2 regions of the Shewanella sp. 30m-14 genome follow, and region 2 is predicted to be linked to the other one. Evidence: predicted binding sites of a transcription regulator. Region 2 holds the regulator's gene; the other holds the start of a gene.
What was found. Region 2 encodes MetJ, which represses methionine synthesis genes. Its sites were predicted from a motif close to TAGACGTCTAGACGTCTA; they were not measured.
Positions count from the first base shown of each region.

Region 1: metH (methionine synthase) is a predicted target of MetJ. The motif match lies at 5,029-5,046, and genes of this name have one in related genera.

Region 1 is NZ_JBRILW010000002.1:91,545-107,859, forward strand. Features, by position in the region: gene ACVBIU_RS02195 (adenosylcobinamide-GDP ribazoletransferase) at 1-455, opposite strand, end outside; gene cobT (nicotinate-nucleotide--dimethylbenzimidazole phosphoribosyltransferase) at 576-1,604, opposite strand; gene ACVBIU_RS02205 (FecCD family ABC transporter permease) at 1,665-2,729, opposite strand; gene ACVBIU_RS02210 (ABC transporter ATP-binding protein) at 2,722-3,639, opposite strand; cobalamin riboswitch at 3,842-3,996, opposite strand; gene ACVBIU_RS02215 (histidine phosphatase family protein) at 4,282-4,914, opposite strand; gene metH (methionine synthase) at 5,202-8,984, shown strand; gene ACVBIU_RS02225 (flavin-containing monooxygenase) at 9,217-10,260, opposite strand; gene ACVBIU_RS02230 (hypothetical protein) at 10,566-10,736, shown strand; gene ACVBIU_RS02235 (urease accessory protein UreD) at 11,045-11,962, shown strand; gene ureA (urease subunit gamma) at 12,051-12,353, shown strand; gene ACVBIU_RS02245 (urease subunit beta) at 12,415-12,732, shown strand; gene ureC (urease subunit alpha) at 12,735-14,438, shown strand; gene ureE (urease accessory protein UreE) at 14,504-15,016, shown strand; gene ACVBIU_RS02260 (urease accessory protein UreF) at 15,020-15,703, shown strand; gene ureG (urease accessory protein UreG) at 15,858-16,315, shown strand, end outside.
Region 2 is NZ_JBRILW010000023.1:5,712-22,026, forward strand. Features, by position in the region: gene ACVBIU_RS15850 (ABC transporter transmembrane domain-containing protein) at 1-113, opposite strand, end outside; gene ACVBIU_RS15855 (tetrathionate reductase family octaheme c-type cytochrome) at 414-1,811, opposite strand; gene ACVBIU_RS15860 (DUF3373 domain-containing protein) at 1,861-3,573, opposite strand; gene ACVBIU_RS15865 (c-type cytochrome) at 3,754-4,083, opposite strand; gene ACVBIU_RS15870 (SDR family oxidoreductase) at 4,479-5,198, opposite strand; gene ACVBIU_RS15875 (LysR family transcriptional regulator) at 5,345-6,259, shown strand; gene ACVBIU_RS15880 (conjugal transfer protein TraF) at 6,468-7,661, shown strand; gene ACVBIU_RS15885 (sulfite exporter TauE/SafE family protein) at 7,671-8,402, opposite strand; gene metJ (met regulon transcriptional regulator MetJ) at 8,586-8,900, opposite strand; gene metB (cystathionine gamma-synthase) at 9,111-10,271, shown strand; gene ACVBIU_RS15900 (bifunctional aspartate kinase/homoserine dehydrogenase II) at 10,287-12,680, shown strand; gene metF (methylenetetrahydrofolate reductase) at 12,904-13,794, shown strand; gene ACVBIU_RS15910 (c-type cytochrome) at 14,113-14,688, shown strand; gene ACVBIU_RS15915 (c-type cytochrome) at 14,698-15,750, shown strand; gene ACVBIU_RS15920 (GFA family protein) at 15,820-16,182, shown strand; gene ACVBIU_RS15925 (cysteine-rich CWC family protein) at 16,202-16,315, shown strand, end outside.

The DNA of each region.
Region 1 (16,315 bases), on a different contig from region 2:
CAGTGGCCCAGAATGAATGCCAGACTCACAGAGCTCGGGTCAAATAGCGCGAGTTCTGTAAGCAGTTGCCATTTGAGCAGCAGCGCCAATACCAAAGCCAGCGCGCCATAACTCCCCAGCCGCGAGTCTTTCATGATGTTAAGTTTGGCTTCTACCGTCCAGCCACCACCTAATCCGTCTGCGGTATCGGCAAGCCCATCTTCATGAAAGCCCCCTGTCACTATCACGCTAGTTATCATGGCAAACACAATCGCAACAGATGGCGATACCCAGTGCAGCATTAAGCTATAAACCAGCGCACTAATTACGCCCACCAGCAGACCTACCAAGCCGAAGTACCGACTGGCTTTATTTAGCTTATCTGCGTCAACCTCAATCCATTTCGGCATCGGAATACGCGTAAAAAAGCCCATCGCAATAAAAAATAGATTCAGCTGTTTTTGCCAAGCTTGCATGTAAATCTCCGATTTCAGGTCCTAGGTCCTAGGTCCTAGGTCCTACAAAAGAGGCTAACTGTAACGCCCTAGTACCTAGCTTTTTCTTTTCCTAGAACCTAGCCCCTTCTTTTCTAAAAACTAAATCTCTATGCCGGCATCTTCAAAGCTGGCCATTTCGTTATAGAAGTTGGTCGCCGCTTGAATAAGCGGTAACCCTAATGCCGCGCCCGTTCCTTCACCGAGCTTCATGCCGAGCTTCAATAGAGGCTTAGCTTGCAGAAACTCCAGCATTAAAAAGTGACCCTTCTCATCTGACTGATGGGCAAAAATCATGTAGTCACGCACGTTGGGATTAATCTTTACCGCAACGAGCGCCGCAGCACTGGCAATAAAGCCATCAACAACGACAAGCATGTTACGCTCTGCAGCAGCTAGCATGGCGCCAGTCATCTGCACAATTTCAAAGCCGCCAATACAGGCAAGCAATTGCATGGGATCGTTAAGCTCACTGTGGTGCACAAGCAGTGCTTGCTCGACTAACATCTTCTTACGCTTAAAGGTCGCCGCGTCGATCCCTGTACCTCGGCCGACACAATCTTCAGCCTTCATGCCTGTTAGTGCCGCCATAATCGCAGCAGCAGACGAGGTATTACCTATGCCCATCTCACCAAGCGCTATCAAATTACAACCATTTTGATGGTGGAACTCGACTCGCTCTGTCGCCATCTTAAAGCCTTGCTTAACCGCACCGAGCGTCATCGCCGCGCGCTTATGAATAGGGCCAGTACCTGAGCCTAAACGTTGGTTAATCACACCCTCTAGGTTTTCAATCGGCTTTAAGATCCCGCAATCAATTACCTCTAAGTCAAAACCCACCTGGCGAGTAAACACGTTAATTGCCGCGCCGCCTTGCATAAAGTTAATCACCATTTGCGTGGTGACTTCACTGGGCGCAATTGACACGCCCGATTCAGCAATACCATGGTCTGCAGCAAACACCATCATCTTAGGGTGCTTAATCTGCGGCTTATCTTTACCTAACACGCGAGCAATCTGCAGCGCTAAGGCTTCTAAGTCACCAAGCGCACCGAGTGGCTTAGTTTTGGTGTCTATTTTGTGTTGGATCTCAGCATCAAACTCAACATTTACTGGTGCGATATTAAACATCTCAGGTTCCCCTTAACCACTTAATAAGGATAATTATCTTGCGTCGCAAACTGACGTAAACTAAAAGCGTTTAGCGCTGCGGCCGCCCAAAATAAATAGAAAAAAGATACTGCCCATCACCGAGGTTATGATCCCCACTGGCAGCTCTTGATAACTCAATAAGGTTCGCGCTAATACATCCACCCAAACCATAAATAATCCACCGACTAACGCTGTTAACAGCAATGGGAATCGCCCCGGAAACAGTAAACGCACGGTATGCGGTACCATGAGGCCAATAAAGCCAATGCCACCGCAATTAGCCACTAAAATAGCAGTGATTAGCGAACAGATAAGCAGCATAGATAAACGTAAGCGACCCACATTGATCCCTAAAGTATGAGCCGTTTCATCACCCGCCCGCATAGCGACAATTTGACGCTTATTCAACAAGATAACCAGCAATGAAATCAGCACGACTAAAGCTGGCAGCCACAAGCCTTGCCAGCTGGCTTTAGCAAAGCTGCCTAAGGTCCAAAACAGTACCGATGCAGCAGCTTGTGGACTGGAAAAGTACAACATCAAACTGGCGAGTGCGCCAAACATAAACGAGGTTGCCACGCCAGAAAGCAACATGCGCTCAACCTGGGTGCTTAGGTTACGGCCACATAAGCTCAATACCAGCAATACCGATAAGCTGGCACCGATAAATGCGCCAACCGGCAGACTGAGCCAAAGCATACTTTGGCTAAAGAGGGTTAACGCCACTACAGCGCCAAAAGAGGCACCCGATGAGATCCCAAATAGATAAGGATCTGCCAGCGGATTTCGCGTCACAGTTTGCAGCACACTGCCCGCTATCGACAGTCCAGCCCCAGCAATAAATGCTAATAAGACTCGCGGTAAACGTAGCTCCCAAATAATGCGTTCTTTTACGCCAACAGGATCGCCGATACTAAACAGCTTGTGGCTAAACACATTTAGCACATCTAAGGTACTAATACTGGCAGCACCAAAACTGGTGGCAGCAAATGGGGTGATTAGCGCCACCAAAGTGAGTATAAGCAGAACGAGATGCTCAGTTCGGCGACGACAATTAATGGCTAACGGCAGACTCGCGATTGAGGCCTTACTCACCTTAAACATCTGTACCTCTCGCTTTTATTTGAACGAAAGCTTCAGCTTGAACTGACGCCTTTATATCCGCGGCGGTTTTCTCACCACTTGCCGACACGCCCTCGTAACCATAGAAATAACAGATAAGCGGATTACCATGCTGAGGATGAGGCTTGATTTCACAGCACACATCAAACACTTCAGCGATGCGCTGCTCAGTGAGTACCATCTTAGGTGAACCATTGGCTATAGCACGGCCCTTATCAAGCAGGAGGAGTTCATCACAAAGTGCACTGGCAAGGTTAAGATCATGAATAGAGGTGATAACGGTGATATTGAGACTGCGCAGTAGCTCTAAGGTTTGGATCTGATAACGAATATCTAAGTGATTTGTCGGCTCATCGAGAATAAGTAGTTTAGGGCGCTGCACAATGGCGCGAGCAATCAAGGCACGCTGCTTTTCACCGCCCGATAAGCTCTCATAGGCTTGATTGGCTTTATCTTCAAGACCTACTTTTTCAAGTGCTTGTGCGATCACAACGCGATCGCTGCGGCTAGTAAAATCAAAGGCACTTTTATGAGGCGTTAAACCTAGGCCGATAAGTTGCGCAGTGGTCATCTCGAAATGATGGGGGGTGTCTTGCAGTACCACGGCGATTTGCTGGGCAAAAGCTTTAGCCGATAGCGCGCTAATATCTTGCCCAAACAAGTTAATACAACCCGTTGTTGGCTTAATGAAGCGATATAAGCAGCGCAGTAGACTGGATTTCCCTGCGCCGTTAGGCCCTATAATGCCCAGCATCTTACCTTCAGCTAAGCTAAAGTCGATTGCCGACAAAATGGCTTTACCATCCAGTTGCCAGCCTAAGTCGTTAACAGACAGCACTGTTTGGGTTTTAGCTTCAGCGTGAATCTGCTGCTTTAATTGCGAATTAGCCATTGCAGCCATTTACCCATTGTTTGAAAAAACGGGCATCGAATAAGCAAGCATCATATAAACAGGCCTTTAGCAAGCCTCGATCTAGATCTAGGTCTAACAACCAAGCATGGAACTTCATTTTATTGTCTCCCTCGAGTCGCCCGCACGAGTTTATGTGTATATGGATACACTTTTAATTACAACACGTACTGAGTCATACGTACTGAACAACATAAGCTAGGCAGGTATCTGACTTGGAAGCACAGCCCTATGGCTAACCTTCCCTACAGTTGCGGGTACAGTCCGGACTAAGCGGCGAATAACTGCCAGCCTCCGGTTCCCTTTATGCGATTAAGCACCTAGCTTTCATTTTGTTTGACTTATTATTAGCTTAGTCGCGCTGATACTAACGAGACTATCCCAGCGACAATCCCCGTGAGTATTAAGCACTAACCTTAATGCAGACAGTAGCACTCAAGTAAGATAACGCCGCAGTTTAGCATCATACCAGCAAGGCTGATATCACCTTTGTTTTATAAATAAAACCAAGATTGACGGGCTAAAGCCCGACCTACGATAAAAAGGTTCTAGGTTCTAGGCTCTAGGCTCTAGGTCCTAGGTCCTAGGTTCTAGGTCCTAGGTTCTAGGTCCTTCTTTAAACTTCTACCGCCAATTTAGGGTCATGAACTGCTTATTATCATTGTGCAGCACATCAATCACTACCGTGGCCGCGTAAGGCAATTTAAGCGAGGTGTAAAAACCCGCACACTGACTGACGTCCAGAGCTTTACTCATTAAATGACGTATTACGCCACCGTGAGTCACCACTAATACCGTCTTTCCTTGATGCAGCTCAAGCATCGCCTGCCAGGCTTTATCGATACGCGCCTCAAAATCTTGCATAGACTCGCCATGAGGCGGCGATAACAACCAAGGGTTTTTCCAGTAGTGATCAAGCGCTGAGCCACAAGTTTGATAAAGCGCGTCGAAGGTTTGTCCGTCCCAATCGCCGAAGTTCAGCTCTTTAAAACCTGCTTCAATAGAAAAGTCTAAATCATGCTCACGAGCCAATTGCTCTGCGATGTTGGCGCAGCGCTGAAGCGGTGAACTAATCACACTATTAACAGTAAAACCAACGGTAAAATCGACTGACAAATCGGTTAAGCATAAGGCGGAAAATGCCTTTTTCATCTGCAACTGACCAAGCTCAGTTAACGCAACATCAACTTGGCCGCGTAAAATATTGCCACCATCGCATTCGCCGTGCCGAAGTAAAATCACCTTAGTGGTTTGCATTATACCTGTTGACCTTCATTATTTATCAGCAACTTAGTTAAAATTCATTGGCTTTTAATGCTGAAAAAGTATCATGCTTTAGCACTTGCACTTTTTATCGCCTCTCACGTATTATGGACGTCTATACGTATAAATGTCCAAACAAAATAAAAGGTCACTAATAATAAACGACCTTAACTGAAAATAACGGACATGATTTACACCAGATCTAGGTAAGTTAAGTATTCAGAGACTTATTTTGCTTGGTATTACAAGAATAACGATTTGCGAACTGGTAGGAATTATCTATGGCAACCTGTACCCCAACACATGCCTTGAGCGCAGTAGCACATACTCAAGACTCTGCCGACAAGGTTTTAGCAGTACTTACCCAAAAGCTTCAAGACGGGATCCTTATCCTCGACGGCGCGATGGGCACCATGATCCAAGATCGCAAATTTGAAGAACATGACTTTCGTGGTGAACAGTTCAAAGACTGGCATTGTGATGTAAAGGGCAACAACGACATGTTGGTGCTCACCCAAGCCGATGCTATCAAGCAGATCCATAAAGACTACCTGTTAGCCGGCTCTGACATCATAGAGACCAACACCTTTAATGCCACCCGCATCGCCATGGCCGATTACGACATGCAGGAGCATTCAGCTGCGATCAACTTAGCGGGTGCACGCATTGCACGCGAAGCCGCCAATGAAGTTGAAGCAGAGACGGGTCGCCAATGTTACGTTGCAGGGGTACTTGGCCCAACGAACCGCACTTGCTCCATTAGTCCAGATGTTAATGATCCCGGCTTTCGTAACGTTAGCTTTGATGAGCTGGTTGAAGCCTACATCGAGTCAATCAACGCGCTAATTGCAGGCGGCTGCGACATCATCATGGTCGAAACCATTTTTGATACGCTAAATGCCAAAGCCGCATTATTTGCGATTGAAACGGTGTTTGATGAACAAGGATTCCGTCTACCGATTATGATCTCGGGGACGATTACCGACGCCTCAGGGCGTACCCTTACCGGACAAACTACCGAGGCTTTTTATAACTCACTGCGCCACGTTAAGCCTCTGTCTATCGGCCTTAACTGCGCCCTTGGACCAAAAGAGCTTCGACCATATGTAGAAGAGCTGTCAAAAATATCTGAATGCTTTGTGTCGGCGCACCCAAATGCTGGTCTACCCAATGAATTTGGTGGCTACGATGAAACTCCAGAGCAGATGGCGGAAATCATTGAAGAGTGGGCCGAAGAGGGCTTTTTAAATATCATTGGTGGCTGCTGTGGTACCACGCCTGATCATATCCGCGTTATTCGACAAGCCGTTATCAAGCACCCGGCCCGCGTACTGCCCGACATCCCAGTTGCATGTCGTCTATCAGGGCTTGAGCCACTGACCATTGATGCCAACTCGCTATTTTTGAACGTAGGTGAACGCACTAACGTAACCGGATCGGCTAAGTTTTTACGCCTGATCAAAACTGGCGAATATGAAGAAGCGCTGTCGGTTGCCCGTGAGCAAGTTGAAAGCGGCGCACAGATAATCGATATCAACATGGATGAAGGCATGCTTGATGGTGCCGAAACCATGCATAAATTCCTCAACCTTATCGCCTCTGAGCCTGATATCTCGCGCGTACCGATTATGATCGACTCCTCTAAGTGGGAAGTGATTGAAGCGGGCCTTAAATGCATTCAAGGTAAAGGCATCGTTAACTCTATCTCGCTTAAAGAGGGTGAAGAAAAATTCATCGAGCAAGCAACCTTAGTTAAACGCTACGGCGCTGCGGCAATTATCATGGCGTTCGATGAACAAGGCCAAGCCGACACCAAAGCGCGTAAAATCGAGATTTGTACTCGCGCCTATAACGTGCTGGTAGATAAAGTCGGTTTTCCGCCAGAAGACATTATCTTTGACCCCAACATCTTTGCCATTGCCACAGGTATTGAAGAGCACGATAACTATGCCGTTGATTTTATCGAAGCTACCCGTGAAATAAAACGCACCCTACCTCATGCGATGATCTCTGGCGGCGTGTCGAACGTATCGTTCTCGTTTCGTGGTAACAACCCGGTGCGTGAAGCGATTCATGCCGTATTTTTGTATCATGCAATTCAAGCAGGCATGGACATGGGTATCGTCAACGCCGGACAACTGGCGATTTATGATGATATCGACCCAGAGCTAAAGGAAAGGGTTGAGGCGATCGTGCAAAACCTCCCTTGCACAGCGGCAGATGCCAACGGTGAGCCAAGCAATAACACCGAGCTACTGCTTGAAGTCGCCGAGAAGTTCCGTGGTGACGGTAGCCAGGCTGCCAAGAAAGAAGACTTAGAGTGGCGCAGCAAGCCGGTAAATGAGCGTTTAGCCCATGCGCTGGTAAAAGGCATCACCGACTTTATCGATGCAGATACCGAAGAAGCACGCCAACAGGCAACCCGCCCACTCGATGTGATTGAAGGGCCGCTAATGGATGGGATGAACATTGTTGGCGACCTATTTGGTTCCGGTAAAATGTTCCTGCCACAAGTGGTTAAATCTGCGCGCGTAATGAAAAAAGCCGTTGCCTATTTAAACCCTTATATTGAGCTTGAAAAAGTCCCAGGCCAGTCTAACGGTAAAATTTTAATGGTTACCGTTAAGGGGGATGTGCACGATATAGGTAAGAACATCGTTGGTGTGGTACTGGCTTGTAACGGCTATGAAGTGATTGATTTAGGCGTGATGGTGCCGGTGGAGAAAATTATCGAAGTCGCCAAGGCTGAAAATGTCGATATTATCGGCATGTCAGGGCTTATCACGCCAAGCCTTGATGAGATGGTGCATAACGTTAAGAGTTTCCATAAGGCAGGCTTAACGATTCCGTCAATCATTGGCGGTGCGACTTGCTCAAAAATTCATACCGCAGTGAAAATAGCCCCGCACTCGCCAACCGGTGCTATTTATATTGCTGACGCCTCACGCGCCGTGCCTATGGTATCGAAGCTGATTAACAACCAAACGCGTCAAGCTACCATCGATGAAGCGTATCAAGAATACCAAGTGATGCGCGAAAAGCGTCTATCACAGGCTAAACGAAAGATTATTACCTCTATTGAGGTGGCGCGTGAAAACCGCTGCCAACACGACTGGGAAAACTACACTCCATTTGTACCTAACATACTGGGACGTCAAGTGTTTGATGATTATCCACTAGAAGACTTAGTAGAGCGTATCGACTGGACGCCATTTTTCCGCAGTTGGGAGCTACACGGTCACTTCCCACGTATTTTAGATGATGAAGTGGTGGGTGTTGAAGCGCGTAAATTATTCGCTGATGGTAAAGCCATGCTGGATAAAATAATCAGTGAAAAGTGGCTTACCGCCAAAGCGGTTATCGGCTTGTTCCCAGCCAACACAGTTAACCATGACGACATTGAGCTGTACTCTGCCGATGGGACGGATGAATCTCGCGAGCAACCAATCATCACCCTGCACCACCTGCGGATGCAGATTGAGCGCGTCGGTAACGACAACTTCTGCTTAGCTGATTTTGTTGCGCCAAAAGACTCTGGGGTTGCCGATTATATGGGGGGCTTTGCGGTAACAGCAGGCCATGGCATCGACGAGCATGTGGCGCGCTTTGAAGCCGACCATGATGACTACAGCGCCATTATGCTTAAATGCTTAGCAGACCGTTTAGCCGAGGCCTTTGCCGAGCGTATGCATGAGCGTGTACGTAAAGAGTTTTGGGGTTATGCCAGCGATGAAGTACTCGATAATGAAGCGCTTATTCGTGAAAAGTACAAAGGTATTCGCCCTGCACCAGGATACCCTGCTTGCCCTGACCACACAGAAAAAGGTCTGCTTTGGGATTTATTAAAGCCAGATGAAACCATTGGCCTTAACATCACTGAAAGTTATGCCATGTTCCCAACGGCTGCTGTTTCGGGTTGGTACTTTGCCCATCCTAAATCCCGCTACTTTGGCGTCACCAATATTGGCCGCGATCAGGTAGAAGATTACGCAGCACGTAAAGGTATGAGCATTGAAGAAACGGAAAGATGGTTAGCCCCTGTGCTTGACTATGACCCAGAGTAAGAGCCAGCCTTAAGCGGGAGAACAAACTTGGTAGCTCAGTGGCCATAGGCCTAAAGCAAACAGCCTTGAGCGGGAGAACAAACTTGTTTGTTCGGTGGCCGTAGGCCTAAAACAAAAAGCAAAAAGAGTCCCCAACACGCTTGTACCAAGCGTGCAGGGTCGAAGATAGAGTAAGATGGAATTCAAGTATTGTCCTACTGATAACCCTATCAGTGGGACTTTGCTATTACGTTTACTTACTTTCCTGAATATGAGTCATCAGGTATTTAGCATCTTTCCAAACACCGCCGAGTGTTGCAGAGCCGCGGGTATACAACCAAGGCAGCCCAATAAAATACAATCCATCAACGTCTTTACTCACGCCGCGATAATTACTCGGGTAGTTCATCTCATCAAAAGAGATATCTTCAATCCAAAAGAAATTGGGTTTAAAACCGGTAGCCCAAATAATGTTTTTGATACTGCTGATACTGCCTTTTTGAAACTTGATACTACTTGCATCAGCTGACAATGTTCTGCCCATATGAATCACATTTTCTTTTGCCAAAAGAGATTTCACATCAGTACCGATAACAGGCTGCCCGCCCTTACTCAGCCATTTACCTATTTTGCTAAAACGGTTAACCGATAAAAAGCCAATATGAGTAAACCACCACCATAGCGTTTTACCTAAAAATGACTGCGGAATAGCGGTGATTTTATCTGTACCAGAGAAGTGAACTTTGCGCCCGGTATCGGCAATTTCTGATAAAATTTGCACGCCAGAATCACCCGCTCCAACCACTAAACAGTCACCCTCTTGTAGCTGTGCAGGGCTTTTATAGTTTTCACTGTGTAATTGAGTAATATCTTCTGCGATATTGACATGGCAAGGCGGCGTGTAGGGAGTATGAAAAGGGCCCGTGGCGATAATGAGTTGTTTGGCTTGATAGCTAGCCGTATCACTGGTAATCTCAAAAATACCATCGACTTTCTTTACCGAAGTAATTCTTTGATTGAATTCAATAGGTATCGAAAACTTCTCGGCATAACTCTTTAAGTAATCTGCCACTTCATACTTATTGGGATAATACCCTTTAGGGAACGGAAATGGCATTCCCGGCAGATGGTTATATTCAGTCGGAGTAAACAACTTTAGAGAATCCCAGCGCTTTAACCAAGGCGCGCCAATGTGTTCATTGGCATCTAAAATTAAGTAATCTTGCTTATTTTGAGACAAGTTATAGGCCATAGACAGCCCAGACTGACCCGCGCCAATAATGATAAATTCTTTCATGGATACCAAATACTTCATGTCGTTATTATTATGCGCAGTATTCTAACAGAACATGACTCTTAAACCTGACTAATGCTGAAAGTGCTCAAATTCCTAACTGTAAAGATTGGCATATACTTAAGGTAACTCAGAATTAATCCCCCAGAGCACCACGGAACAATCTAAATTCAAATTATTGTTATTTACCGCCAATTTAGTGATTCAGATCACTGTCTCGCGGCCAAAAAGGTTTATTATTCGCCGTTCTCAGGAGGAATGTTCTTTCCTCCGCACTGCTTACCACAATTTATTTTAGGATACACACAATGAAGAAGCTTCTTCCTACATTGATCATGCTATTGATCCCTTCTGTTTCATGGGCACACCCAGGTCACGGTTCTGTTGGTTTATTCCATCACTTATCTGATGTTGCACCTCTTATCTTGCTAGCCGTTATCGTCGCTGGTGGCGCTATTTGGCTCCGTTCTAAACGCTAAATATTCACACTCTTTTATTCATTAGATTTTAAAAGCGCTCGCAGCCGATCCTTCACTGAATCGTTTGAGTTTTGTTGCTACTTTTAGTTTAGGTTTAGCCTAGATTTAGCTCAGATTCAGCGTAATTTCCGTTTAGGGCTTGCTCAAACGTTACTTAGACCCTGCCTAAATCTCATCAACTTCATATTGATTGAGCAGCCTAGTTTTGCGCGTTTTTCTGAAATCTTTATTTATTTTGCATACTAATTTTTAGATATGCGAACTGTCGGCTTGCTATTTGGCCTTCAATATTTGGATAAATTTGATTGATGAATATTCCTGAGAGCGTTTGCTTTAAACGCCCCGAGTCTCATTTGGGTTGGCGTGCTGAGCTAAGCCTTAAATATGGCTTCAAGCGAGAAAAAACTCGCCTTTTAGAACGTCATCAGCTCGGCCCTTTAACGGTACAAAAAACTTTCTTCCCTGAAGGTGCTGTTTGTCATACCTATCTATTACACCCTCCAGGTGGCGTGGTCGGTGGCGATCAGCTGAGTTTTAATATTGATGTTGGCTGTCACGCTCACGCCTTATTAACCACGCCTGGAGCAACTAAATTTTACCGCAGTAATGGCGAGCAAGCATGGCAAAGCCAAGAGTTAAGCGTCGAAAAAGGCGGCTTACTTGAATGGCTACCAATGGAAAACATTTTCTTTCCTGGGGCGAACTGTAAATTGCTGACACAAATTAAGCTGGCAGCGGATGCCCGGTTTATCGGTTGGGAAATCCAGTGTTTTGGTCGCCCAATGCTAACAGAGCACTTTGATCATGGCCAAGTATTAGGGCAAACCTTTATCCGTCGTAATGACCGGGTATTACTGGCAGAAACGGTACGACTGCAAACGCCAACTGACTTAGTTCAAGCTGCGGCTTTACGCGAGTTTGCTATGTCTGGAAGCCTGTATATCACTCCAGTGGAACCTGAACTAATCGCAAAGATTAACCAGGTGATTGACGAGCAACAGAGACGCTTTAAAACAGAAGTTTTGCTCGGTGCCAGTGAGATAGGCAGTGCGTCAGTAAGTAGTGCGATGTCCGTAGCCAGTGGCGCGGAAGATAGTTTGATGATCGTGCGAGCCTTAGGCCAACAAACCGAACCCATGATGGCAAGCTTTGTGCAAATTTGGCGCTGCGTTCGCGAGCACTGGTTTGGTGAGTACCCAGAAGTGCCAAGAATATGGTCAACCTAATGCAAAGTACACTGACTCAGTATCAATAACACCAACAAGATGGTCGCCATTGCCTCGATATAACAATCGATTTGAAAGAGAAAAAACCATGAAATTAACCCCAAGAGAAAAAGACAAACTGATGCTGTTTACTGCAGGCTTAGTCGCTGAGCGCCGATTAGCACGCGGCTTGAAACTGAATTACCCAGAAGCAATAGCCTTGATCAGCTGCGCCATTATGGAAGGTGCTAGAGACGGACGTACAGTAGCCGAATTGATGAATTACGCCCGCACTATTTTGACAGCCGAGCAGGTCATGGAAGGCGTACCAGAGATGGTGCATAACGTCCAGGTGGAATGCACCTTTCCTGATGGCACTAAGCTAGTTTCGGTACATGAACCGATTGTTTAAACACATTTTAAGCACTTCAGTCCATTAAGTACTTCGTCGATTAAGTTGTTAAAGGAACACCATGATCCCTGGTGAAATCATTGTAAATAAGGCGCTCGGTGATGTTGAGCTCAACCAAGGCTACGACAAACATACGTTAACCGTTGCCAACATGGGCGATAGACCGATTCAAGTCGGTTCCCATTATCACTTTTATGAAGTGAATGAATTTTTAAGCTTTGACAGAGAACAAACCTTAGGGTTTCGTCTCGATATTCCTGCCGGAATGGCGGTGAGATTTGAGCCAGGTCAAAGCCGCACAATCGCGCTAGTCGCATTTTCTGGTAAACGCATTATTCAGGGCTTCGATGGCCAAGTAATGGGGAAAATTAAGGAGTAAGTATGGCTACCATTTCAAGACAGGCTTATGCCGACATGTTTGGCCCAACCGTTGGCGATAAAGTGCGTTTAGCCGATACCGCTTTGTTATTAGAAGTCGAGCGAGATCTCACCACTTATGGTGAAGAGGTTAAGTTTGGTGGCGGCAAGGTGATCCGCGACGGCATGGGCCAAAGCCAAGCGTTAAGTAAAGATTGCGCCGATGCAGTGATCACCAATGCGCTGATTCTCGACCACTGGGGCATAATCAAAGCCGACATCGGCATTAAAAATGGTCGCATCAGCGGTATCGGCAAAGCCGGCAACCCTGACGTGCAGCCCAATGTTGATATTGTGATTGGCGCAGGCACCGAGGCCATTGCCGGTGAAGGTAAGATAATTACTGCTGGCGCAATTGATACCCATATTCATTTTATCTGCCCACAGCAAGCAGAAGAGGGGCTATCAGCCGGAACCACAACCTTTATAGGTGGTGGAACCGGGCCCGTTGCTGGCTCAACCGCAACCACTGTGACACCAGGCATCTGGAACATGCATCGTATGCTTGAAGCGGCCGATGAGTTGCCCATTAATGTCGGCTTTTTTGGCAAAGGAACCGTCAGTAATCCCGACGCGATTCGTGAACAAATCGCCAACGGCGCCATGGGACTCAAAATCCATGAAGACTGGGGTGCAACCCCTGCCGCAATCGATATTTGCATGACGGTTGCTGATGAGATGGATGTACAAGTTGCCATTCACTCAGATACCTTAAATGAAGGTGGCTTTTACGAAACCACGGCCAAAGCGATTGGCGACCGAGTGATTCACGTATTCCACACAGAGGGTGCAGGGGGCGGTCACGCACCCGATGTGATCAAGTCGGTGGGTCAAGCGAATATTATTCCCGCATCAACTAACCCAACTATGCCATACACCATTAATACCGTTGACGAGCATTTGGACATGTTGATGGTGTGTCACCATTTAGACCCAGCGATTGCCGAAGATGTGGCATTTGCCGAGTCGCGTATACGCCGTGAAACCATCGCCGCCGAAGATATTTTGCATGACTTAGGCGCTATCTCTGTAATGAGCTCTGATTCGCAAGCGATGGGCCGAGTTGCTGAAGTGGCGATGCGTACTTGGCAGTGCGCCCATAAGATGAAATTACAACGTGGCCCGCTAGAGGGAGACTCAGAAAGCTCAGACAACTTTCGATTAAAGCGCTATGTGGCCAAATACACCATTAACCCAGCCATTGCCCATGGAATAAGCCATGAAGTCGGCTCAATTGAAGTCGGTAAGCTGGCTGATATCGTGTTGTGGGATCCGGCATTTTTTGGGGTTAAACCCGCTTTAGTCTTAAAGGGTGGCCTCACGGTTTATGCGCCTATGGGCGATATCAATGGTGCAATACCAACGCCGCAACCAGTGCATTACCGCCCTATGTATGCCGCAACAGGTAAAGCAAAAGCGGCAACCTCGATGACCTTTTTACCAAAAGCCGCAATCGATGCAGGCATTCCAGAAAAACTTAAATTAACTCACTTAATTGGCGAGGTAAAAGGCTGCCGTGATATTCGTAAGAAAGACATGATCCATAACAACTACACCCCAGAGATAGAGCTTGATTCGCAAACCTACGTGGTAAAGGCCGATGGCATGCCCTTAGTGTGTGAACCGCTAGCTGAGCTACCAATGGCGCAGCGTTATTTCTTATTTTAGTTCCCTATTCTAACCTCGCTGATAGAGCAATAAACTTGCTCTATTTTGCTTAAAAAAGGACAAAAATGATTAAGTTAACAAAAATATTAACCGCTGCGTCGCAGATCGATGCCACGGTTTGTTTGACCATGGTCGAACGCACTAAAAGTCGTTTACGTATCACCCTTGACGATGGCCGTGATGCGGGCTTGGTATTGCCACGCGGCCATGTTTTGCATGCTGGCGATATACTCGCAACCGATGACGGTTTTGTGGTTGAAGTGATTGCAGCCAAAGAGCAAGTCTCGACTGCAAGCTGTGATGATTCGACCTTGTTTGCTAAAGGATGTTATCACTTAGGTAATCGCCATGTGCCTTTGCAAGTCGAGGCTGGCTGGTGCCGTTATCAACATGATCATGTACTCGATGAGATGCTAATCGGCTTAGGCTTGAAGGTCACCGTTGAGCAGCAAGCATTTCAACCGGAACCTGGCGCTTACGGTGGTACCACTGGTGGTCATTCACATGGTGATGCCTACGACGATAGCTTAGAAAAAATGGGGCAAGAGCATAGCCATTCACATCCGCATGAGCATTAGTTGATGTACAGCACTCACAGCATGTTGCCTGAGCTACGCCTCTATCAGCTTATTAGCCCGTCACTTCCCGTAGGCGGCTTTACCTATTCTCAAGGACTTGAGTGGGCAATTGAAAAAGGCTGGGTAACTACGCCACAAGCACTGGAAGATTGGCTTAAAAGCCAAATGCTAGCAAGTCTAACCAGCCTTGAATTGCCTATTTTAGTACGTATTCAAGGCTATCTGGCCGCTGACGATTATGTGCAGGCGCAAGCTTGGTGTAACTACCTTGCGGTGAGCCGCGAAACCAAAGAGTTACGCCTAGAGGAACATCAACGGGGCATCGCCTTTGTGCAGTTACTGCCAACGTTAGGAATAGCACTGACCCCAGAGTTAACCACCATGGTGAAAACCACCCAACTTGCGGCTTTTGCGTTAGGGATAAATCAATGGCAGATCCCGCTAGATAAAGCACTTGGCGGCTACCTGTGGAGCTGGCTTGAAAATGCAGTGGTGGTCGGCATCAAGTTAGTGCCACTCGGCCAAAGTGCTGGGCAGCAACTCCTGATGTCGTTAGCTGAGAGCATTCCTGCTGCGGTAGAAAAAGCACTGACCATGGCTGACGAAGACATTGGTAGCTTTACGCCAGCGCAGGTCATGGCCAGTTGTCGTCATGAACATCAATATACGCGGCTATTTCGCTCTTAGCTGGCCAGTTTTAATCGAAAAACCAAACTGAATACAGCTTGCCACCATGCGAGCTGATATCACTTAAGGCTCTATCACTTAAAGGCTGTCATCTTGAAGCAATAGCTAATCAAATCAAGCATTAAGTTCACCTTAACCAAAATTAGGAATAAAAATGACCGAATTAGATTATAAGCAACCACTACGAATTGGCGTAGGTGGACCCGTTGGCTCTGGAAAAACGGCACTACTAGAAGTGTTATGCAAAGCGCTGCGTGATAAGTACCAGATTGCCGTTGTCACGAATGATATTTACACCCAAGAAGACGCCAAGATCTTAACCCGCTCAGAGGCATTAGCTGCTGACCGCATTATCGGTGTTGAAACGGGCGGTTGCCCACATACCGCCATTCGTGAAGATGCCTCAATGAACTTAGCTGCGGTTGAAGAGTTGGCCAAGCGCCATAAGAACTTAGATGTGGTGTTTGTTGAAAGTGGCGGCGATAACCTAAGCGCGACCTTTAGCCCAGAGCTTGCCGATCTCACCATTTACGTGATTGACGTTGCTGAAGGCGAGAAGATCCCGCGTAAGGGTGGCCCCGGTATCACCCGCTCCGATCTATTAATCATCAA
Region 2 (16,315 bases):
ATTTGCAGCATGGTAAAGGGGAGGGCAAGTGAGAGCAAATTGATGAAGATTGAGGAAAGAAACAGTTCGGCCCAAGCCCGATTACTGTTTATTAAGCTTAAGTTTTTTCTCATTTGCTGACCTCATCCTAGACGGAGTAAAACAGTGTTTAAATGATAGCCCATAAATGGGTGTTTACAGTAACTTAACTTAAATTTAACAGCATGGATATAGTCAAAAAGAAGCATTAGAAGAGTTTTCTTTATGGGTGCACAAGGGGGAGAGGCGGTTAACTAAAAGGCATAATGAAAAAGAGTCAGCCAGCGGATGTCGATAATGCTGGCTGACGAATCACCTTACTACTGGAGTCTCTGCAAGGTCAGTTGGCAGGATTATGGGTCGTTATTACTGATGATTATCCGTTGCTGTTAATGTTATTTTGCGTGTTTTTGGCCTGCTTTCACTTTCATCGGATCTCCGTCATAGCCTAAGGCTTGCCAATCGAGTCTGCCTTGTTTGCTATGACAATCCTTACACTTGAGGGCATCCTCCTTAGGTGAAACCATATGGTTGATTGGCCACCACATCTCTGTGGCAGCAAAATCATATTCACCACTGTACTTAAGTCCTTTTTCGGCCATAGTTTGATTTTGCGCCATGCCCAGTTGAGCAGCTTTATCCCAGTCAAAAGTTTTCCAGTAGCCATCTTTACCAAAGACTTTTGGGGTGATGAAGATATTTAACTTCTTGTCGTAGATCTGTTTACCCGTATGTACTTTAAAAGGTGCGATTTTGGCTTTAGGATCCTTGATGTTGCCTAAAGGATGAGTCAGCTTAGTGACAGCGTTAGGCTGTATTTTATCGCCAGCCATATAAGCATCGGCTTTACCGTTATACCAGGCGTATTGAGGTATAACATTCTTAGCCCATACGAAGTCACCTTTCTTTTTCATGTAGTTGTGCTTGCCATATTCATCTCGGGTTTGTTCCCGGTCAGAGCCCGCGGTTGACCAGTCCCAACTCATTTTTGTTGGTTCGTTTTTAGCAAATTCAGGAATATGACAGGTTTGGCAGGCAACCGCTTGACTGTGCTCATTAAGCTTGCTGTTTTCATGGGGCGTACTCTCGTGACAGTTTACGCAGCCGATTGGGTTATTACCTCCAGGTGAGACGCCCATGGCATTACCTGTTATTTGGTGATTGAGCGTGGCGTGACAGTCTTGGCACTGAAAGTCATTACCGTCAGTATCCATATGCACATCGGTACGTTTGTCTGGGTAAGACATAGAAGAATCAAGATCGCCGTGTTTGACGCCATCGCCCCCGCCACCATAGAAGTGGCAGGTTCCGCAGTTGTCTCGCACAGGTGTTCCTACATTTTGCGCCACCCGTTCAAGGTTGACTTTCTTTGAGACTTCACCCGCGCCAGCAGGGTCTTTGACGTAGGTGCCGGTGGTGTCGTGGCAGATAAGACAGTCGACCTTGGTCATATCGGTAAAGTCGAAGTTATTGTCTTTCCAGCCGTAACCCGCATGACAGCTTGTGCAGCGGGGCTCGTTACTGGAGATCGCAACACAGAAATTATTAATGGTATTTTTCTTGCCACGCTTTACGCTGCGCCCAGGAAGAGACTGCTCTAGTTCCCAGGTCCAGTGTGATGATTTCATAAAGTCTGCGGCATGATCTTCATGACATTCTATGCACTGAGTTGTAACGTCTGAACCCGTTGCAAATGGCCCTTGGATAAACTCACTATGGTCTTGGGCTGCCCAGGTGCTAGTGCAGTGTAGGAGCATAGTGAGCAGGCTGAGTGTGATAGCTATGGTTTTCATGACGAATCTCCATCCCCTCGGTAATTAGCCGAGGGGGAATCCATTTTTGTTAGAAGTTGACGGTGAGAGAGGCGTTAACATCAAAGGCGGTGTCGACGACGGGTAACATTGAGTAAGCCGTGCCTGCGATAACCTCATCGATATCTTGAGGTGCTCCTACAGGCGTGCCGCTACCCGTATATTCAAAGTCATAGTAGAGACCTGCAAGCTTGATAAACATACGTGGATTGATATCAAACATGTAATAGGCTTCGCCGACATGGCCACGAGTCGCTAGCTTACTGCCGATAGGGTCGTCTTGCGCTTGCGTGAATGGGGTCCAGTATTTAGACCCATAGTTATATTCGAGACCAAATTTTCCGTATGGGGCAGGGATCTGAATACCGACATAGGCACCGTAACCCTCTTTTGGACCACTGTCGTCAGCGGCACTTGGCATCATGATGATCTCAGTGCCATCGGCGTTAAGCTGAGCTTCAAAAACGGCATCACTTAACATGCCACCGAACATGCCTGCGTTGCCGTTACCATCAGCGCGTGTCCAACCACCAGAGATAAACCATTTCACGTCATTATCTTCTTCACGTGCAAAGCCGATCCCACCTAAGAACATATCGCCAATAACACCGCTGGGCTGTACTCGAGTTTCAAAGTTAAAGTTGCTGAACTTCTGCATATCTTGATACATAGTTGGCGCAAAAATGCCCGCTAGCTGAGTCGGGAAGGCCATGGTGCCTTTAAAGCCATCATTGACATCTTTGGCGCCAAAGAGGGTGAATTGAAGAAAGTTTTTGCCATCATTTATCGCATCAATATTAAAGCCACCTAAGTGAGTATCTTTGGTGACGATATCGCCAAACATTTCGCCATTACCCCACTGGGATTCAAAGCCTTGGCCATAACAGATACGCACAACTTGGCCATCGACTCCGGTCAACTCTCCGAGCTTGTATCCTAATGTGGCACCATCGAAGTTAAAGTTGACTAAGTGACCTGATGGCGTTCCGCCTCGTTGCTCATTTTCACGATATTGGGTTGGGGGGCCATAGGTTGAAGGCCGACGTCCAATGGAGAGATAGAATGGTGAACCGTTGATGTTCTTCCAGTCGAAATAAGCGCGCTCGACTCTTAGCCAGTCGCCACTGGTGTTACCGCTGCTGGTGCCATCCATGGTAAATGAGCGCCAAGAATCGAATACTTGCACTCCGGTAGAGTCGCCCCAGTTTTTATACATAGAGAGCCGGCCCGCAAAACTGACGTTGTCCCAGACTTTGGCTTTTAAATTGAGGCGTAACCTTGTGGTGTAAAAAATATCGTTATCGATATCTTGAGTGGTTTTTTGAGCTAAAACATAAGGCATGATCCCCTGAAGCTGACCACTTTGGAATGCCGCCGCTAAATTCGGATCTGCCGCCATCATTTTACCTAAAGGTGAGCTTGGATCATTTGGCATGCCAAATGCGCCGGACATCGCTTTGGCACCAAAGTCACTAAAATTGACCTTTATTGCAGGGTTCCAGGTCACGTTTTGATAGTGAAGTGAGTGAGCTTTGGTACGAAAGTCGCCAGTGATCAAAATTCTGTCGAGGGCGGAGTGGCGCTCATTGTTATCGACGCGATCATTGAGATCGTCAATCTCGCTGGTGATGTCCTCTAGCTGTTGCTTTAGATCTGAAATTTTTTGAGCGTCGTTTTCATTGGCATATACACTGCCAGATAAGGCGATAGCATTGGCAACGAGTAGTGATATAAGGGTACGCATAACATCTCTCCTTTCGAGGTTTGACTTATCTTGCTGTTGTCTTGTCTCGATTGATGTTGAGGGGCAACCTGGACTTGGCTGATTTTTGGCAGCACGAGGCCCTGAGGCTTTCCCCATTTTTAATTTATCTGTTGGTTACTCTGAGAATCTAAGAATGGTGGTAAGTCGGCTTACCGCGTCTTAGCCACAGGTTTGCGGTTGATCTGAGTCAGCCGCATGGTCATAAAGGAACTGTTGAATATCTTTTAAGTCCTTTTCAGATAGCGCATTAAAGGCTTCTTGATCACCTTTGTGCTTCATACGTTTAAAGAAGCGATCCCACTGGCTCATGGTTTTTGTCATTGGAGTGATCTCTCCCCCCACATCACCTTTGCTATGGCAGGCTTTACACTCTTTTTTATAAAGGTGCTTACCCTTTTTAGGGTTACCGCCGTCTGCAGCCTGGGCTTGAAGCCCCAAAGACAGCGCAAGGGCAAGGCCTATTCCGATTTTTGAGATTGTTTTCATCATCAATTCCTTACTTTTTTATAGGTTTGATGCCGTCCTTTGCGTGGTTAATTAAATGCTTTAAAAATGCTTCCGTGTTGTTACTAAATTTAGCAGGTGTTGTTGGGTTAAATATTGAGCTTGATCATGTTCATGATAAAAATCTAATTGATAAAAAGATCATTGAATAAAATCTAATGGAGGTTGGCGTGTGTGTGCTTGCTGTTGTTTTTAAAGGGTTTTATGGTTTTGAGTGTGATTTTGATTATCTGTTTTTGTCTTGCGGAGTGTTTTTGGTGCGAGGTCTGTGTCACGTTTTTGGGTTTTAGCTATCCCTAAAGTGATAACTAGGTTGACTTGCTGTTAATAAAAAGCCCTAGCAGAAAGACTGGAAGGGCATTAACTTGTGTGAGGGAAGATTAAGGCTGTTGACGCGTAGGTGCTAATACGATTTCACGCACACATACATTTTGTGGTTGCTCGAAGGCGAACACGGCTGCATCAGCAACCGCTGTTGGCTCAATCACTCCGCCCATGAACTCTTTCCACTCGTTGTAACCCGCTTTGATCTCTTCGCTGGTGGTGTGGCTTAATAATTCGGTTTCAACTGCCCCAGGCGCAATCGTCACCATACGCACATCATCTAAGGCGACTTCTTCACGGATATTTTCTGTGAGTGCATGTACAGCAAACTTAGTGGCACAGTATGCCGCATGGTTCGGGAATGTTTTGCGGCCTGCTATTGAGCTCACGTTGATGATGGTGCCTGTTTTGCGCGCTTTCATATCGGCAAGAACCGCGTGAATACCATTGAGTACACCCATCACGTTGATGTTAAGCATACGGCTCCATTCGGCAGGATCTTGAACATCCGCTGCGCCCAGTAGCATGACTCCAGCGTTATTGATTAAGCAACCTACAGGGCCAAACTTGGCTTCGGCTGCAGCAATAGCGCTTTTCATTGCATCTGCATCAGTTACGTCAACACTGACGCATAAGCTATTTTCAAGTGCCAGAGCTTGCATAGGTTCAATGCGGCGTGCCAGTAAAAGCAGTGGGTGACCCTTAGCGCTAAAGGCTCTAGCCATTGCCGCACCAATACCAGAAGATGCACCTGTAATAACGATTAATTGTTTCATATCAGCCTCAATAAGGGGGTAGGATCTCGATTGATGAGTATTTTATATAAACCAATATTGTTGATATATAATCTATAGAGAATATGATTGTTTACATATGACTTCTAATGCTCGTCAACATACCGAGATAAAATGGATTGCCGTTCATGTATCAAGACCTAAATTTAGCAGATGTTCGCGCCTTTACCGTGATTGCAGAGAAAGGCAGTTTTACCCTTGCGGCTGAAAAGCTAGGTTGCTCTCGTTCTCACCTTTCAAAGCAGTTAACGCAATTAGAACGCTACCTGGGAGTGACCCTAATTACTCGCACAACAAGGGCGCAGCGATTAACAGAGCAGGGCAGCTTTTTTTATGAGCGCTGCCAACATGCCTTAGATGTTATGGAGCAAGCCGTCGCCAAGACGGTTGATAACGCCCATAACTTGCAGGGAAAAATCAATATTAACTGCGTTGGTGGTTATATCGGTGAAGAGATCGTCAACCAACTGGTGAACGACTTTATGAGCCAACATCCGAACATTCAGATCCATCTTGATTTTAGTAGCCAGCGAGTAGACTTAGTGCTTGATGAGTTTGATTTGGTCTTCAGAATGGGAGAGCTTGAAGACTCAGGCTTGGTGGCGAGAAAGTTGATGGACATTGCCAATTGTACACTGGCATCGCCGGCTTATATTGCTAAGCGCGGTCGTCCTCTGCATCCAAAAGAGTTGAAGAGCCATGCCTGTATTACCGGGTCGGTATACCACTGGAATTATCACTCTCGTAGCGATAAAAACCAAAAGGCAGAGGTCACGATTGCTGGCACTTTCTTATGTAAAAATGGCCGCGTGATGAAAAGTAGTGCGTTGGCAGGAAATGGTATTGTCAGATTACCTGAAATTTACTGTAGCACGGAGTTAGATAGCGGTGAATTAGTGCATGTATTTGAAGATTGGACCATATCGGATACACCGCTTTATCTGCTTTATAACAAAGATCAGTTTCAACCAGCTCGATTAAGGCAGTTTATTGATTTCACTACACAGCACTTTATGGAATATGTGGCGTTGCCAAAAAATTGAATTGAATTAATTTTGATCCCCCTTTAATCGGTTTGTTACTGATGATTGGGGTGGCAAACATTTTGCTATATAAATGTTTATTTAAGGTTAAATTTGTCATCCATTTTAGTCGATTTTGTCTTAGAATATCTTAAGAACAAAAATAACCTTTTTTCGATTTGAGTCGTATTGCTGCTTAGAGCGTTAAGGACATTAAAAGGTGGAATGGATGAACCTAAAGAAAATAGCACTAGCTTGTGCCTTGTTACATTGCTTTTCAGCCTATGCAGGGCAAGAATATTATGAGGCTCGAAGCGATGCTATGGGGGGAGCGGGCGTTGCAGCTTCAAATAAAGAGGGGGCGGCTTTTGTTAATCCTGCCTTACTCGCGATTAATGCGCATAAAGACAATTCTGCAGTACTGCTGATGCCTGTTCTTGGAATCGATATGGCTGATAGCGATGACATGATAGATAAGTTTGATTCGCTGATTGACTCATACGATGGCTTAGCTGATGCGATTGATACTGGCAATAGTGGTGATATTAATCAATTTCGTGATGATTTAGTAGCTGATTTAGAGTCGTTAAAGGGCACTTCAGCCTATGCGAGTGCAGGGCTTGGTTTCAGCGTGGCCATTCCACATCAAAGAATGCCGATGGCAATCTTCTATAAGACTTATGTCAACGCCGTCGGCGTTGCTAATATCGCGCAGTCAGATATCAATACCCTCAATAATTTAGATCCTAATAATCCACCACAAATTTCTGATTTAGACTCTCAAGGGCAAGTAGTAGGCGGCGCAGTATCAGATTTAGGTATTGCATTGAGTTTTCCACTTTCTATCGTCAATATGCCGATTGCAGTGGGTATATCGCCAAAGTTTCAGCGCGTTGACACCTATAACTATATTGCCAATGCGAATAACTTTGATGCCAGTGATTTTGACGACGTTAAGTACCGTAATGATGAGACTAACTTTAACCTCGATATCGGTGTCGCCTTGCAACCATTTGAAGGGCTGACGCTAGGTCTGTCGGGGAGAAACTTGATTAGCCAGGATGTGGATACCATAGAAGTTGAAGGGCAAAAGTTTACCTACCGCGTAGAGCCCTTAGTAACCGCTGGAGTGGTTTATGACTGGGGTATTTTATCGGTAACCACAGATATCGATCTGATTGAAAATAAGAAGTTTAAAGAGCTCGATGGTACTCAATATTGGCGCTTAGGGGGGGAAGTTAGAGCCTTTGATTGGATGTCGCTACGAGTGGGTTATCGCCATGATATGAAAGACTCTACAGCTAATCTCTATTCATTGGGTTCAGGCTTTGCCTTCGGTGATTCGTTTTTCTTAGACTTCACCGGTATGTTTGGTGATGACAATGCGGTAGGAGGCGTGCTGCAAACCTCCTACCATTTCTAACGAGTAACGCTAACCCATTAACTCTATCGTTGATTTAATGGTTAGGATAAGCGCACTGCCGCCACATAAAGCCAGAGTTAACGCTCTGGTTTTTTGTTTGTCGACTCGCCCAACCAATCGCCCCGCCACGATATATCCCAAAATCACAGAAGGTAGCAGCATTAAAGAGATATAAAAGTGATGCAAGGTCAGCAAGCCTGCAAATGCCAAAATGATCAAAGCAATCATCGAGCTGAAGATAAAGAAGGCCGATAAGGCGGCGCGAAATTGGCCTGCATCTTTACCGGAAAGCAAGATGGCAAGAGGCGGCCCACCAATTGCGGCTATGTTGCCAAAAATACCGGATAAAATGCCTGCGATAAATAAGCTAAATCGATTCACTGGAATGCTAAATTTCATCAAGCTTAAACCAACCGCCAATGCCACAATCGCGGCTATCGCCAGACCTAAAATCGGTTGCGGCGCAATTAAAATCAACGTCGCGCCGAGTATGCCGCCAGGAATACGACCTAAGAGTGCATATTGCAGGCCATTAAACTCAAGCTGACCTCGCTCTCTAAATAGGGTCAGCAGTGCAATAGAGAATCCCATCATGATAACAGGTGCAGGTACTAGGCTCGGATCGACGATATACAGCAAGGGGCTTGCAACGACGGCTAGGCCAAAGCCGATAAGACTTTGGGTTAGTGCGCCACAAAAGATAATCAGTGAGGCAAGTAGTAATGTAATGGGTTCGATCATCTGTTTATCCAGCCAAGACGGCTTATATGGGAACGAATATAGGTTGGCCTATCAGTGACGATGGCGTGAATCGATTTACAGGCAAACTATCAGTCTGCTACACGTTTATAGTGGTATAGAAGCAGATAAGGACTGCTAAGCAGTCCTTATCTGGAGATCATGTTTGTCGATAATCAATGAAGATTATTCAAGTTCTTCCCACTCAATGCCCATTTCATCCATTAGACGTTTAACCTCTGCAGGCATGCTGTCGGGTTTATCTTTAGTTAGATCGGCATCGTTTGGCAGTGGCTGGCCTGTGTATGCATGCAGGAATGCTTCGCACAACAGTTCACTGTTTGTGGCGTGACGCAAGTTATTCACCTGGCGGCGTGTGCGTTCATCGGTAAGTACTTTAAGTACTTTCAAAGGAATGGACACAGTAATTTTTTTCACTTGTTCATTCTTTTTGCCGTGTTCAGCATATGGGCTGATATAATCGCCATTCCACTCAGTCATTGACTCACCTGTAATTTCAAAATTCGGGGCAGATTTTAACCCTTTAAATTGTGCAGTCAAATTATTGCCTCTTATTTATGATAAATGCAAATAGATTTCTATATGCATGGACGTCTAAACGTCTAAAGTGGTTGACGAGGAGGATGTGCTTAGGTACATTTAGACGTCCAGACATCTCTAATAAGAAAATCAGTAACTAAGGAGTAGTACATGACCGAGCGTAAACTTGCCACCGCGGCAGTGCGTCAAGGCATTGAGTCCGATAGCCAACATGGCGCTGTTGTACCGCCAATATACCTGTCAACTAACTACTCTTTTGATGGTCATAAAAATCCAAGAGACTTCGATTATAGCCGCTCGGGTAACCCAACTCGCTCCATTCTTGGCGATGCGATTTCCGAACTTGAAAAAGGTGCGACGGGAGTGGTGACTTGCACTGGTATGGCGGCAATCACCTTGGCGACAAATCTACTCGGGCCAGATGATTTACTTGTCGTGCCACATGACTGTTATGGCGGCAGTTACCGTTTATTTACTAACCTTGCCAAGAAAGGTCAGTTTAAGTTGCTAGTAGTGGATCAGACTGACTCACAGGCACTTAATCAGGCGATAGCGCAAAAACCTAAGATGGTATGGTTAGAAACACCGTCGAACCCCTTACTTCGCGTGGTCGATATTGAAGCTATCAGTTCGGCTAGCCATGAAGTCGGCGCGTTAGTCGTCGTCGATAACACTTTTCTGTCACCTATTTTGCAACAGCCGTTATTACTTGGCGCCGATATCGTGATCCATTCTACGACAAAATATATTAATGGTCATAGTGATGTGGTGGGCGGTGCTGTTGTGGCTAAAGATCCTGAAGTCGGAGAGTTGCTGCATTGGTGGTCAAATACATTAGGGCTAACGGGTTCAGCATTTGATAGTTATCTCACTTTGCGCGGAATTCGCACACTTGCAGTACGAATTCGCGAACATCAGGCGAATGCGCAACGAATTCTTGATACCCTAGTCAATCATAAAGCTGTATCCAAAATTTATTACCCAGGGCTTAAAGATCACCCGGGGCATGAGATTGCGGCCAAGCAGCAAAAAGGTTTTGGCGCCATGTTGAGCTTTGAGCTCCAAGGTGGGGAGCCCCAGTTGGTGGAGTTCTTAAAAAATCTAAATTATTTTTCAGTTGCAGAAAGTCTTGGCGGCGTTGAAAGTTTAGTGGCCGTTCCTGCGACCATGACACATAGGGCGATGGAGCCAGAGGCTCGCGCTGAAGCTGGCGTAAAAGATACGCTTATCCGTCTTTCTGTTGGTATCGAAGATGCTGACGATCTTGTTGCCGATATTGAAGCTGCGCTTAATGCTGCAGCCGCTTGTTAATTAAAGGGGTATACGATGGCACGCTGTCACTTACATAAATTTGGTGGCTCAAGTCTAGCGGATGCAGACTGTTACCGTCGCGTTGCTCATATTTTGCTGACGCATGGCCACAGCGACGATTTAGTTGTGGTGTCAGCTGCCGGTAAAAGTACTAATTTCCTGTATAAGTTGCTCGAATTAAGTAGCACTAAACAGTTGTGGCAAGAAGAGCTGCAGACACTCATTAGCTTTCAGCAAAATTTGATTGAGCAATTGCTCTCAAATGAGCAGGCACGTTCTTTAAGAGAGCGTTTATCTACCGATAAATCTCAGCTGATCAGTCTATTGTCGATAGAGTCAATTAATGACTATCAGAGCAGCCAGGTAGTCAGCTTTGGTGAGCGTTGGTCAGCGCGCCTATTAGCTGCATTGCTGCGCGAGTCAGGGGTTGCGGCGTCGGATGTCGATGCTCGCACCTTACTGATTGCTGATGAGGGCGCAGTGCCGCAAATTCGCTTGCAAGAGTCTCGCGAGCGTGTGCATCTGATGACCGAAGCACACCCAAATGAGCGGCTAATTATTACGGGGTTTATCTGCGCTAATGAGCGTGGTGATACCTTACTGTTAGGGCGTAATGGCTCTGATTTTAGTGCCACCTTGATTGCTAGCTTAGCGGATATTGAGCGGGTCACGATTTGGACCGACGTTGAAGGGGTATTTAACGCCGATCCGAATAAGATCAACGATGCAAAGTTGCTGAGTAGTCTTTCACTTGCTGAGGCAAACCGTTTAGCCCATTTAGGCTCACCGGTACTGCATAATCGTACTTTGCAGCCACTATTTGATACCCAAGTGAGTCTGGCTGTGCGTTCAAGTTACGCCTCCCACACAGACTTTACCTTGATTGCACCTAAGAGTTCTTCGGCAAGTGCGCCAGTGGTGACAAACTTAAGTAGCGTTGCCTTGTTTAATCTTGAGCTGAAGAGCGATTTTAAACAGTTTATCGCCTTGCTTGAAGAAACAGGCTTGAGCCCACTTGCTCATTGGGAGCTTGGGCAAAACCGAATTGAGTTGACCGTAACGCTTGAAAACCAGAAGCAAGTGTTAGCTTTGCTTGATGTTAATCGTGAAGCATTAGCTGTGAGTAATATTAAGATCACCGAAGACTTAGGCCTAGTTGCGTTAGTCAGCGCCGATGCAAACCTTTACCGTCGTGGATTTGCCAGATTATTGAGCCGTAACGCCAGACCACTATTTAACGATGGCATGAGTCTCGTGACATTAGTGCCGCAAGGGCAAGTTAACCTGCTAACGCAAAAAGTTCATCGTCGCTGCGCCGGTCCACGTAAGCGCATTGGTGTGCTATTGCTAGGGGTGGGCAATATTGGTGAAGCTTGGGTCGATCTGTTTAGCAATGCCCAGGCGGCGCTTAATAAAGAGTTAGAAGCCAGTGTTGAGCTTGTTGGTTTAGTGAGCTCACGCAAGGCACTAATTAGCGATGAAGGTATTGAGCTTGATACTTGGAAACAGGTTTTTGAAGAGCATGCGACGCCTTGGCAATATAGTCACTTATTTGATGAGGTACATGAGCTGGAGTGTGATGAAGTTATTGCGCTCGATATTAGTGCCAGCGCTGATTTAACTCTGCAATATCCAGAGTTTTTTGCCCGCGGAATACATGTTGTAAGTGCTAATAAACTTGCAGGATCAGGTCCATTACCTTTTTACCGAGAGCTTAAGCAGCAACTGGATAATCGTCGCCTGTTTTGGCGTTATAACGCCAGTTGTGGTGCAGGTTTACCTGTGCAACATGCCTTAAACGATCTGCATAATAGTGGTGACAGCATAGAGGCGGTTGGTGGGATCTTCTCTGGCACACTTTGTTGGTTATTTGAAAACTTTGATGCGAAGAAACCTTTCTCGGAATTGGTTATTGAGGCGAGGGGCTTAGGGATCACTGAACCAGACCCTAGGGATGATTTATCTGGCCGTGATATGCAACGTAAACTACTGATCTTAGCCCGTGAAATAGGCTTTGAGATTGAGCTAGAAGATATCGAACTTAAGTCTTTGGTACCTGCTAACTTGGCTGAATTGCCGCTAGAGCAGTTTTTGTCGCGAATTTGCGAGTTAGATGAAGATATGCAGCAACAGTTTGAGGCTGCAGCAGAGCAAGATAAAGTTCTGAGATATGTGGCTTCTTTAGATAAGGTGGATGGCAAGCTAAAGGCTGAGGTGAGCTTACAATGGGTTGATAATAGTCACCCTTACGCTAACCTAACACCAGGCGATAACGTGTTCGTGATCCGTAGCGAGTTCTACCAAGATAACCCATTGATAATTCGTGGGCCGGGTGCGGGTCGCTTAGTCACAGCTGCTGCCGTGCAGTCGGACCTAGCGCATATTTGCAGAGATTTGCTGCAAGAATAATGTTCACATTTTTGCTGTTACAAAGGACTCGTTTGAGTCCTTTTTTATTTTCAGCTCTAAACCATCTTGTTCAAAAGGCGGATTTTTTACTGTCTCAAGAAAAAAACTCACTTGCCTGCTTTTTGCGCTTGACTTCACTCTCAGTTTCTCTAGTATATGGACATATAGACGTCCAAACGTCTGTTTCGGATTGCAATCTAATGCTGAAGTTGAGGAAGTAGAAATGGGTTTTCATCACGCACAACATGCAACATCATTAAACCAGAGCCTATCTGAGCTAAATGGTGACATTAACGTTTCTTTTGAATTTTTCCCGCCTTCAACTCCAGAGATGGAAAAGTTACTTTGGAACTCTATTCGTCGTTTAGAGCCATTAAACCCTAAGTTTGTTTCTGTAACTTACGGTGCCAACTCTGGCGTTCGTGATAGAACCCACGGCGTGATAGAACGTATTCAAAAAGAAACCGACTTAGTGGCTGCACCGCATTTAACGTTAGTTGACGCGAGTGACGAAGAGTTAAAAGAACTGGCTAAGCATTACTGGAACAGCGGTATTCGTGACATTGTAGCCCTTCGCGGTGACTTGCCAGAGGGAAGCGCAAAGCCAACGCGTTTTGCTAACGATCTTGTTCGCTTACTGCGCTCAGTTGCTGACTTTGATATTTCAGTTGCTGCGTACCCTGAGGTGCACCCTGATGCGAGCAATGCTCAAGCCGACTTGATCCACTTGAAAAAGAAAATTGATGCCGGAGCTAACCGTGCCATTACTCAGTTTTTCTTCGATGTAGAGTCATATTTGCGTTTTCGTGACCGCTGCGCGGCGGCAGGCATCGACGCTGAAATCGTCCCAGGCATATTACCTGTCACTAATTTCAATCAAACTAAACGCTTTGCGGCGATGACTAACGTTTCAATTCCAAGCTGGTTACACCGTCAGTTTGAAGGCCTAGAAGATGATGCAACCACTCGTCAGATGGTTGGTGCTAACGTGGCGATTGATATGGTTAAAGTCTTATCTCGTGAAGGCGTTAAAGACTTCCACTTCTATACATTAAACCGTGCCGAACTCACCTACGCAATTTGCCACACGTTAGGGGTTCGTCCGGGTCAATAAACAGATAATTAATTAGAGCAATAAACTGAACCAATAGCCTAGGCTGTTGGTTTTTTTATGCTGTTTATGGATGGTATTAGAGCGTTAAGTTTTACAGCAAGCTTTCTCTGAGCTTTGTTATTCATGCATATGAAAGCTGTCTGCTCGCTATCACTTACTGGTGATAAGAGGCGGTGGCGCAGCATATTGCCGCACTCTAGAGCCTCGCTGTCATATTATTATGATATTTTTCAATCTACAGTGAGTAATCTTAGCTAAAGCTGCTACTGTTATTTATATAAAAAACAGTGAGGTATGATAATGAAAAGTGGATTAATAATGGCATCTTTACTGATGCTGAGCTCATCAACTTACGCTGCTATGCCGCCTTCGGCAGCGTTATGTGGTAGCTGCCACGGCCCGCAAGGTCAAGGCGTTGAGCCACTAGGGCCGAGGCTAGCCGGCCTTTCAGCAGACTATATTGTGAACCAAATAGTACTGTTTCAATCTGGTAAAAGACAAAATACGACCATGGCACCGATGGCGATGACAGTTCAAGGCCCAGCGATTAAAGAGGTTGCCGATTACTTTGCAGCGCAAGATGCTCCTGTAGTAACTCCGCACATTAGAGGGGAGATAGTGAGTTATACGGACCCTACCGAGAGGCTCGTTTACCAAGGGGATTGGAGTCGTACTATTCCAGCTTGCGTGACTTGTCATGGGCCATCAGGTCTAGGCATTGCTGAGTTTCCACGTTTAGCTGGTCAACAGGCTTCTTACCTTAAAAGTCAGCTGTTAGCCTGGCAAAATGGTACGCGCAGTGGCGATCAGGATAACGTGATGGGCACCGTTGCTGATAAGCTCACAGCTGCCGAAATTGACGCATTAGCACAATATTTTGCCACATTGAAATAGGAGCAAACCATGAAAATAGCTCAATTAAGTTTGCTTTTACTCGCCTTTAATTTTGCTGCTCAAGCTGAAACGTTACCCGATAAGCAAGCAGAGCTTGATGCCTCAGCCAAAAAAGAGGGCCAGCAATACCTGGTTCCACGTCCTTTGACGAGTATTCCACAAGGCGCATTTGGCGACAAAGTTCGCCGAGGTTATCAGCTTTTTGTTAACTCACAACAGATGCGCGGCCAATCTGTAGGTAATGAGCTTAACTGCTCAAACTGTCATATGGATGCGGGTCGTAAAGCGAACGCCGCTCCCATATGGGCAGCTTACTTTGCCTATCCTGCCTATCGTAAGAAAAACGACAAAGTGAATACCTATCAAGATCGTCTCCAAGGCTGCTTTACTTATTCTATGAATGGCAAGCCGCCAGCTTCGGGCAGCGAAGACTTAGTTGCCTTGTCTGCGTATTCTTATTGGTTGGGGATGGGGGGGCTAATGGATATGGCGGGTCTTTCTGCTAAGGTACCAGAGTTAAGTGATGCTGAGCTATTAAAGGGAGGTAAGCGCGATGATTTTCTATTCCCTGCGGCGGTCAAAAATGCGATGACACTTGAGCAGCGCGCCAATTTGCCAGGCAGAGCCTATCCTAAAATTCCGGCACCAGAGCAAGCTTACTCGCCCGAGCGTGGAAAAGCGGTTTACCAGGCTCACTGTCAGTCTTGCCACAATGTAGATGGTCAAGGCTATGAGACTGCAGGAGTGTATTCTCTACCGCCAATATGGGGGCCGCAGAGCTTTAATTGGGGCGCTGGCATGCATAGAGTAAATACTGCGGCTTACTTCATCTACGAAAATATGCCGTTTGGTAAGAGTATTCAGCTCACCAATCAACAAGCCTGGGATGTCGCGGCCTATATTAACTCTCATGAGCGGCCACAAGATCCACGTTTTAAAGGCGATATTGGCAAGCTGAAACAAGAGTACCATATGCACCAAGGTTACTATGGTCAGAGTGTTGATGGGCAAGCGGTACTAGGTAGCAAATCTTTTATCAATAACCCTAAAAAAGGCGAATAATACTCACCTTCAGCATTGCAGGGCTCGAGATTTGAGCCCGCTTTGACTTTGTATTATAGGGAGAGCACGATGCAATATAAAGTCAGTTGCCATTGCGGCGAAGTAGAACTAGAACTGAATTTACCGGATGGCCTTGTAGACTTGCGCCGTTGTGATTGTTCTATGTGCCGCAGAAGGGGAGCGGTGGTTACGTCAGCATCACTCGACGGTATAACGATTATTAAGGGGGCTGAGAAATTATCGCTCTACCAGTTTAATACGTTAACGGCGAAGCATTATTTTTGTCGGATCTGTGGGATCTATACTCATCACCAACGCCGCTCAAACCCTAAGCAATTTGGTGTGAACGTGGCTTGTATTGAGGGGATTAACCCCTATAATCTTGGCGATATCCCGCTAATGGATGGAATTAACCATCCTGCAGACCGTTAACACTAGTGAGTTCACCTCAATGAGTCATCAAGCCCCACTCGATAGCGATAATCGCTGCCCTCTATGTCAGGGATTTAATCATTGTGCTGCGCAAACTGGTACAGGTATAGAGCAATGTTGGTGCAGTAAACAA